2 regions of the Paenibacillus sp. FSL R5-0914 genome follow, and region 1 is predicted to be linked to the other one. Evidence: a T-box and tRNA genes for the amino acid it is inferred to sense, from the RefSeq annotation. Region 1 holds a T-box; the other holds one or more tRNA genes.
What was found. A T-box is a leader RNA that pairs with one kind of tRNA and senses whether it is charged. The one in region 1 lies ahead of trpS (tryptophan--tRNA ligase), so its partner is inferred to be a tRNA-Trp.
Positions count from the first base shown of each region.

Region 2: it encodes a tRNA-Trp, which carries the amino acid that the T-box ahead of trpS (tryptophan--tRNA ligase) is inferred to sense. The anticodon was not compared.

Region 1 covers NZ_JBBORH010000002.1:425,770-430,173, forward strand. Annotated here, with positions in the region: gene MKX60_RS18000 (aminopeptidase) at 1-246, shown strand, start outside; gene MKX60_RS18005 (DUF4303 domain-containing protein) at 309-1,406, opposite strand; gene trpS (tryptophan--tRNA ligase) at 1,575-2,582, opposite strand; T-box leader at 2,685-2,968, opposite strand; gene MKX60_RS18015 (hypothetical protein) at 3,169-3,594, shown strand; gene MKX60_RS18020 (winged helix-turn-helix transcriptional regulator) at 3,651-4,019, opposite strand; gene MKX60_RS18025 (sigma-70 family RNA polymerase sigma factor) at 4,244-4,404, shown strand, end outside.
Region 2 covers NZ_JBBORH010000001.1:1,836,492-1,840,895, reverse strand. Annotated here, with positions in the region: gene MKX60_RS08190 (BMP family ABC transporter substrate-binding protein) at 1-1,023, opposite strand, end outside; gene MKX60_RS08185 (AraC family transcriptional regulator) at 1,350-2,099, shown strand; tRNA gene MKX60_RS08180 (tRNA-Leu) at 2,233-2,311, opposite strand; tRNA gene MKX60_RS08175 (tRNA-Cys) at 2,326-2,399, opposite strand; tRNA gene MKX60_RS08170 (tRNA-Gly) at 2,412-2,486, opposite strand; tRNA gene MKX60_RS08165 (tRNA-Gln) at 2,493-2,567, opposite strand; tRNA gene MKX60_RS08160 (tRNA-His) at 2,589-2,661, opposite strand; tRNA gene MKX60_RS08155 (tRNA-His) at 2,702-2,777, opposite strand; tRNA gene MKX60_RS08150 (tRNA-Trp) at 2,814-2,887, opposite strand; tRNA gene MKX60_RS08145 (tRNA-Tyr) at 2,895-2,980, opposite strand; tRNA gene MKX60_RS08140 (tRNA-Thr) at 2,986-3,061, opposite strand; tRNA gene MKX60_RS08135 (tRNA-Phe) at 3,082-3,157, opposite strand; tRNA gene MKX60_RS08130 (tRNA-Asp) at 3,165-3,242, opposite strand; tRNA gene MKX60_RS08125 (tRNA-Met) at 3,269-3,345, opposite strand; tRNA gene MKX60_RS08120 (tRNA-Val) at 3,363-3,438, opposite strand; tRNA gene MKX60_RS08115 (tRNA-Glu) at 3,494-3,568, opposite strand; tRNA gene MKX60_RS08110 (tRNA-Ser) at 3,586-3,678, opposite strand; tRNA gene MKX60_RS08105 (tRNA-Asn) at 3,682-3,757, opposite strand; rRNA gene MKX60_RS08100 (23S ribosomal RNA) at 3,818-4,404, opposite strand, start outside.

The DNA of each region.
Region 1 (4,404 bases):
AACCGAATTTTCTACAATACAGGGATTGATGAGAATGCCTCCTGCCATTTCGCGTTGGGAAGTGCTTATCCTGTCAATATTGAAGGCGGCACAAAGCTTACGAATGAAGAGCTTGTCGCACGAGGTGCTAATGTCAGCTTAACGCATGTCGATTTTATGATTGGTTCAGCTGAGCTGGATATTGACGGAGAATTGGCAGATGGTACAATTGAACCGGTATTCCGTAAAGGGAATTGGGTGCTGTAAGTGAAAATAAGGCCGTAATGATCCCTTGGGGGGAGGGTTACGGCCTTTTCTTTTGAGAATATTTATAAATTTATTACAGCGTTTATTTCGCGCAAAGCGTCTTCCAGATCTTCGCCTCTTTCATTCATTCGGTTTGCTAGCTGCTTACAATCATCAAGTTGTTGCTTTGTTAGCGGTCCTGCAAAATGCAGCGCTTCAATATAGTAATAAATGAAGTAATAATTCTCAATTTCAATGATCTCCAAATCTATTAAGGGATTTAAACGTTGGATGCATTCCTGAGCCAGTGCATTTCCAAGATGCTCCATTTGTATGAACACTTCTAGGTCAGACTTCCCGTAAATATATGGAATCGTTTCACTGTAGCTACTAAGAACTGCGTCGGACCAATAATCTAAATATTCTGTGACTGAGAAATGTTGATTCTGCAACATCAGCTCTCGAAATTTTAAATCTTTTGCATGATCAAATGGGAAAATCTTTGCGAATAAAGCAGGTTCGATGGTTTTTGGCATCACAATACTGTAATCTACGTCATTGTTCCCTGTGGAGGCAAAGGCAATAAAGTCTTCAGTTGTATTTAATGACTCAAGCTCACCCTCAGTGATCAAACGCTGCATTGCTCTTAGCGTCAGCAGATAATACCCCATTTTAATAATCCCTGCTTCAAAGGCGATGATAGGTTGATCCTCCGTGTTAAAGAGAAAATCTTCTTCTGGATAAGTTGTCAGATCTGCTAGTTGGGTAAAAAAATTCACGATCTTATCGTCTTCAAGCCATAAGTGGTACCGAAAATCCCCCTGATTATATTTCAACCAGTTTATTGAACGTTCATCTCGATCCATTGGATTTCTCTCCAAAGCCCGCTGGAAACCTTCAAGGGTATTTAGATAAATGTTGATGTTATAAAACTCATCAGCTTGAAGATTAAAAACATAGACATCTTTATTGTCAGGTCCACTCGCGAAAGAAGAAATGACTGCTTTACTGTTCTTAACGAGGGTATTTACAAAGCTTTCAGCTGTAACAATTTCAATATGAATAGGTTTAGTGGGACTAAATTTTGCTCTGTTTCCATCATATAAAAGATAGTAACCTTCTTGGTGGAACGGAGTTCTCTCTTCAAGCACACGTCCAAGCTGTGAATAAAATGTATTCATGTCCATTCTTCTTTCTACTATGATTTAAATGAATGATTCGACAATTTCTTCTTTTTTCCTCTAAGAGCCGCTGTCCAATGTGACGCTGGATGATGAAGAGTCAATAATTGTTTCTAAAAAAACGCCAGAGCTCTCTTCAATAGAGAGTCCGGCGTTTTTTTATTGCCCTTAGAGATCAGTTTTATTTGAAAAATAATTAAGGCCCATAGCCTCGCGTACTTCGGACATCGTTTCTTGAGCAATATCGCGGGCACGCTTAGTTCCGGATAATAAGATATCCTCAACAACCTTGGGTCTGGCAGCATAATAGGAGCGACGCTCACGCATTGGTTCAATTAGCAGGTCTAGAGCTGTCGAGATAAGCTGCTTACAAGCAGAACAGCTTATACTGCCACTTTCACAGCTATCGTGAATTTCTGGGGCGCCATGTGAACGAACTGCACGATGATAAGCATAAATGGGACAAATATCTGGATGCCCAGGATCATTTTTATGAACACGGGCTGGATCGGTTGTGGCTTTACGGATCTTGAAGGTGATCTCTTCTTTCGTAGAGTCCAGCTCGATAGCATTGCCTAGGCTTTTACTCATTTTAGCGTTGCCGTCTGTTCCTACTAGTCTTGGCGTCTCGCTGATAAGCGCTCTGGGCTCTACAAGGATAGGGCTGTACAGTTCGTTGAATCTACGTACGATTTTGCGGGTCAACTCCAGATGGGGAAGCTGGTCTTCTCCTACAGGAATAATCGTCGCTTTACAAAAGGTTATATCCGCAGCCTGGCTAACTGGATAACCTAGAAAACCATAATACAATTCATCTAAGCTGGAATTTTTCGATTCGGCTTTAATCGTGGGATTATGCCGTAAAGAATTCACAGTAACAAACATGGAGAATAGGACGGTCAGCTCAGCGATCTCAGGAACCATAGATTGAATAAATAGGGTTGCTTTATCTGGATTTATACCCGCCGATAAATAGTCCAGTGTGATTTCATTCAAGTTTTGACCAAGGTGTTGAGGCCGATCAAAGTGAGTCGTTAGGGCTTGAATATCTGCTAGAAATACAAAAGTATCATATTGCTCCTGTAGAGCCACTCGGTTCTGTAAACTGCCCACGTAATGGCCAAGGTGCAGCTTTCCAGTCACTCGATCTCCAGTTAATACACGTTTTTTTATCATTTGAATTCCTCCTGTTTTGTTGCTTCTGACTAACATTGAGTCGCCACCACCAGCCATCATCCATGGCCATCACCTCCTTTAAATGACAAAAAAACCTCATCCAATAAGGACGAAGTTGTCGTGGTACCACCTTAAATGATCGCGCAACCAGGTTTCGTTAGTATTACGATCTTCTCTTACCGGTACGGAGAAGGTCTGAGACAATCTCGATACAGGTCCCTTGATAACGGCGGGAAACCCGGCTTTCCCTACAACATCAGCTAAGATGGTTCGGAAGAGCAACTCTAAAGGCCATTCGATCAAGCGCTGGACACCGGTTCGCAGCAGCCACCGGCTCTCTGAAGTCCATGTTCGATTGTCTACTTACCCTTCGTCAGCGTTGTTCATGATATTTTGGTAATTGTAATTCTGATGAGTGAGTTTGTCAATGGTTGGAAATTAGATGATGATACAGAGCATCTAGGTTTATATGATCTAGCAAAGTATCATTTAAATGTATATTATCATCAGCAATTAAGTCCAATCTATCATTGTTGATTCACAATATAATAATGTATAACCTTGTAATTGAATGGAGTGATGATAAATGGCGACAAATATAAGTTATGGTTCACAGGCAAAAATCCCCTTAGACCCGTTTAATACTGTTACAACGGTTGCAGGGATTCCTGGAGCTGGAGCGGGTCTAGCCACGGCGCAAGTAAATATTAGTCCGGCTAATCCGGCCTCTTTCTCCAGCAGAGTCGAGTTAAATGGTAGTTTTAGTCTTACTGCACTTGCTAATAGCCAATTTCTTGTTTTAATCCGACGTGCTGGAGTCGATATTTATAGCTCCTTTTTTCGTTTTACTACAACTACTGATATTCAATTAAATGTTCAGTGGGTTGATGGTCCTTATATTGGAATCCACAACTATGAATTGGTAATTCAGAATGATAGCAACTTGCCTATAAATCTATTTGGACCCATATCATTCACAGCAACTGCTATAGGTGGAGATGGCGTAATTTAAGTTATGGGACAGTTAAATCGATCTGATTTAACTGTCCTTTTTTCTTGGGGGAAAATTTATTTATTTAAAATGTTGTCCTCTAAAACAGCATATTTATCGCCATATTGCTTAATGATATGTTGTTCTCCCCAATTACATAGAGAAGTCAAAATGTCGCTTAAACTATCACCATACTCACTAAGCTCATATTCCACTTTGGGTGGAACCTGATTGTATACGATCCGGTTGATAATTCCATCGGCCTCAAGTTCGCGTAGTTGCTGGGTTAACATTTTTTGAGTAATTCCGGGCATTAACTGTTTTAGTTCCGATGTTCGTTTTTTGCCATGAGTTAAATGACACAAAATTACGCATTTCCATTTTCCTCCAATTACTTCGAGTGTGGCCTCAACAGAAATATTGTATTTTTTCTTGATAGTTGTCATGATATCCTCCAATATATAGGTACTTTTTAGTACCTATGGTACTTTTAAGTGCGTACTATTGATTATGTCCGATTTTACTAATCATAACATTTATCGTTCTTTTTTTATAGAATGTTATAATTTTAAGTGCTCAGTCCCAAAAAAGTTAATATAAATAAAAACCGTTTCTATACCCTCCCCGTCTTAATCTATGAGAGGTTTAGGAGAGGGGGCTAAGGAAGGATATGACGATGACTAATGCAGAAATGAAGAAGGTAACGATTCTTGATTCTAGGAGCGAGACGGATTTCTACGATTCTATATTGGTACATAGAGAACAACTATACAGTATTGCCTATAGCTACTTGCGTAACCGGAATGATGCGCTTGAAGCGATGCAGGAAAT
Region 2 (4,404 bases), on a different contig from region 1:
AAGATCGGCAGGAAAGATATTTTTATAGATTTCATTCTCTGCAATGCCTACACCATCATCTACAAAGCTCAACACATCACGTTTACCCATCTCAAGTGTACCGTCTTGTAATCTCTTCACGGCACCCAGAATAGCACTATCAATCTTTTTAATAGAAGAAGTAACGATCAAGTTTGCTTTTTCGCTATCTGTATCGTTAAGCAACATCGCCTGATCGGAGTCTACACCGATAGCATATTTCTTCTTCTCCTTAGCTGCGTCAAAGATTCCAAGACCTGTGCCCCCAGCCACGTTAAAAATAACGTCCACACCGGAGTTATATTGAATCAGCGAAAGCTCCTTGCCTTTAGCCGGGTTAACGAAATCACCAGCATATGATACTGCGACCTTCACATCAGGATCAACATATTGAGCGCCCTGAATGTAGCCTACCAAGAAAGCGTTAATTCCTGGAATGTCCATGCCGCCTACAAAACCGATCACATTCTCAGGATTAGCATTTTCCATATCCGATTGTGTAGCTAGCGCCGCTACAGCACCTGCTAGAAAAGATACTTCATTTGTTGCATAAGACATGTTGTACATATTCTCTGGTGCTTCATCTATATCGGTATCATAGTTAATGAACTTTTTGTCAGGATATAATTCAGCCGTTGCATTAAACATCTCTGTAATTTCCGATCCGCCAGAAATAATAACATCCCAGTCCTCAGCGGCGATATCGTTAAACGTAGGCTCCCATTTCGTTTTATCGACACCCATTTCTACAACTTTTGTTTCTGCACCCAGCTCATCCTTAACCTTTTGCAAACCGCTATTCGCAGAGTCAAAGAAAGATTTATCTCCAAGCGTTCCTGGAATCAGAAGTACAACTTTGAGTTTATCCCCTGAACCTGTTTCTCCACCTTCAGCTGCGTTAGATCCTGCATTCGCGGAAGATCCATTACTCGACGTATTATTTCCACAGGCTGTGACCATTACCATTACTACTAGTAACAACAAAGAAAGAACTTTCTTATTCATTTTTCTATTCCCCCTATTTATAGTTGGTTAGTAATTTGAGAGATTCTCCTTCTTAGTCCGTTGTATATTTCACGATTTAGATGGAAACTCTCATTTTTCATGTAACATTGTCAAAAATTTAATGATTTTAACGAATACACTCAAAAAAAGAGAGAAAATTATAATTTTTACGAATAATCCGACTAATTTCCGAACGAGATGGCCAGTCAGGTTGCTAATCTTCGGATTTCTTGATACGATCATATCAAATATTAATGAAAATAATTATATGATTTCGGTCATAATTTTGTGCGATTCGGCTAAAACATAATTATTGGAGGCTCATCATGGATCGTGTTCTATATATTGTAAATGCAGCACATGAGGTTAATACCTATATTCCACCACACCAGCATGAATGTTATGAACTAGTCTATTATTTAAACGGATTAGGAACTACCAATGTAGGTTCGCGAAGTTATCATTTTCGTTCTTCTTCATTCGCGCTGATACCACCCAATCATAAACATGACGAGAATCATCGCGAGGATGCTACTATACTATTTGTAGGCTTCCATTCAAATCACCCAAATATGGAGAATTTGCAAGGCGTATATGAAGATGATAAAGACCATACTGTTCTACAGATCTTGCTTCGAATGAAAGCAGAGTTTACGCGCAAACAAGATGGATTCTCTGAACTATTGAACCTTCAAATGAGCGAAATCACTGTTCATCTGATACGGCTTCTTAGCGCCTCTGGGTTTCAATCACCAACGGAAGACAGAGTCCAATATGTTCTAAACTATATGAATGAGCATTACCGCCATAAGCTATCGGTCGCAACACTTTCAGAGATGTCTGGATACAGCTATGATCGTTTCCGCCATTTATTTAAAGAGCGATTCGGTTCTTCACCTCTGCGCTATCTACTATTGAAACGTCTGGATTATGCAAAGTCTCTCTTGCAACATACCCAAATGCATATCTCTGAAGTATCAGCTGCTGCTGGGTTTGTGAATGACGCCCAATTCTGCAATATGTTTAAACGTGAAATTGGTCTCACCCCACGAGCATTCCGACTAAGCAGTCAATAAAACAACATTCCACACAAAAAGGCCGTTGATTAGAGACGCCTCTAATTCAACGGCTTAAGAATAAAAGCTCAAAGACAAAGAAAAAAGGTTTGTAAAGTTGCTTGTATAAGCAACTTTACAAACCTTTTTGATATACCGGCGAGAGGACTCGAACCTCCACGGTTTCCCTCTCGATTTTGAGTCGAGCGCGTCTGCCATTCCGCCACGCCGGCACATATGAACTTAATGGAGGCGCCACCCAGATTTGAACTGGGGATAAAGCTTTTGCAGAGCTTTGCCTTACCACTTGGCTATGGCGCCATATGAAAACTTTGGAGCGGACGACGGGAATCGAACCCGCGACCCTCGCCTTGGCAAGGCGATGCTCTACCGCTGAGCCACGTCCGCATAAAATGGCTGGGGATATAGGATTTGAACCTATGCGTGACGGAGTCAAAGTCCGTTGCCTTACCGCTTGGCTAATCCCCAATAACATTTTAAAATAAAAGGGGCGACTGATGGGTCTCGAACCCACGAATGCCGGAACCACAATCCGGTGCGTTAACCACTTCGCCACAATCGCCATATTAAACTAATATTGTTGCTGTTCTTCTTAAAGTAAATGGGGCGACCGATGGGACTTGAACCCACGAATGCCGGATCCACAAACCGGTGCGTTAACCCCTTCGCCACGACCGCCATATTAAACTTTAGAGAAAGACTTTAGATAAAGATTGGCAGGGGCAGCAGGAATTGAACCCACACCAACGGTTTTGGAGACCGTTGTTCTACCTTTAAACTATGCCCCTAAAAAAATGGTGGGGGATGATGGATTCGAACCACCGAACACGTACGTGAGCAGATTTACAGTCTGATGCGTTTGGCCACTTCGCTAATCCCCCAAAGATGGTGCCGGCGAGAGGACTTGAACCCCCAACCTACTGATTACAAGTCAGTTGCTCTACCAATTGAGCTACACCGGCATATTAAGTTGTATACTATATGGTGGCTCGAGACGGATTCGAACCGCCGACACGAGGATTTTCAGTCCTCTGCTCTACCGACTGAGCTATCGAGCCAAGAAAATGGCGGAACCGACGAGATTCGAACTCGCGATCTCCTGCGTGACAGGCAGGCATGTTAGGCCAACTACACCACGGTTCCAAAAGATATAATTACTTGATGAAAATTGGTTGCGGGGGCAGGATTTGAACCTGCGGCCTTCGGGTTATGAGCCCGACGAGCTACCGGGCTGCTCCACCCCGCGTCGTTCTTAAATGAATATGGTGGAGGCTGAGGGGATCGAACCCCCGACCCTCTGCTTGTAAGGCAGATGCTCTCCCAGCTGAGCTAAGCCTCCGTAAACAACAATTGTTATTGTACCAAAGTCCACTATGTAAAATCAAGTGAAAATTTGGTGACCCGTATGGGATTCGAACCCATGTTACCTCCGTGAAAGGGAGGTGTCTTAACCCCTTGACCAACGGGCCATACTAAGTAAAATTTGTGGCGGAGAGAGAGGGATTCGAACCCTCGAGACGCTTGTGGCGCCTACACGATTTCCAATCGTGCTCCTTCGGCCAAACTCGGACACCTCTCCATATGGCTCCCCGAACAGGACTCGAACCTGTGACAACTCGATTAACAGTCGAGTGCTCTACCAACTGAGCTATCAGGGAATATTCATACCAGGCTTGATGCCTGAAAACTGAATCCGAATTGAATTTGCGTTTTAAGTATAGGATAAGCCCTCGACCGATTAGTATTGGTCAGCTCCATGCATTACTGCACTTCCACCTCCAACCTATCTACCTCGTCGTCTTCAAGGGGTCTTACTAATTGGGAAATCTCATCTTGAGGGGGGCTTCACGCTTAGATGCTTTCAGCGCTTATCCCGTCCGTACGTAGCTACCCAGCCATGCTTCTGGCGAAACAACTGGTGCACCAGCGGTACGTCCATCCCGGTCCTCTCGTACTAAGGACAGCTCCTCTCAAATTTCCTGCGCCCACGACAGATAGGGACCGAACTGTCTCACGACGTTCTGAACCCAGCTCGCGTACCGCTTTAATGGGCGAACAGCCCAACCCTTGGGACCTACTTCAGCCCCAGGATGCGATGAGCCGACATCGAGGTGCCAAACCTCCCCGTCGATGTGGACTCTTGGGGGAGATAAGCCTGTTATCCCCAGGGTAGCTTTTATCCGTTGAGCGATGGCCCTTCCATGCGGTACCACCGGATCACTAAGTCCGACTTTCGTCCCTGCTCGACTTGTAGGTCTCGCAGTCAAGCTCCCTTATGCCTTTGCACTCTTCGAATGATTTCCAA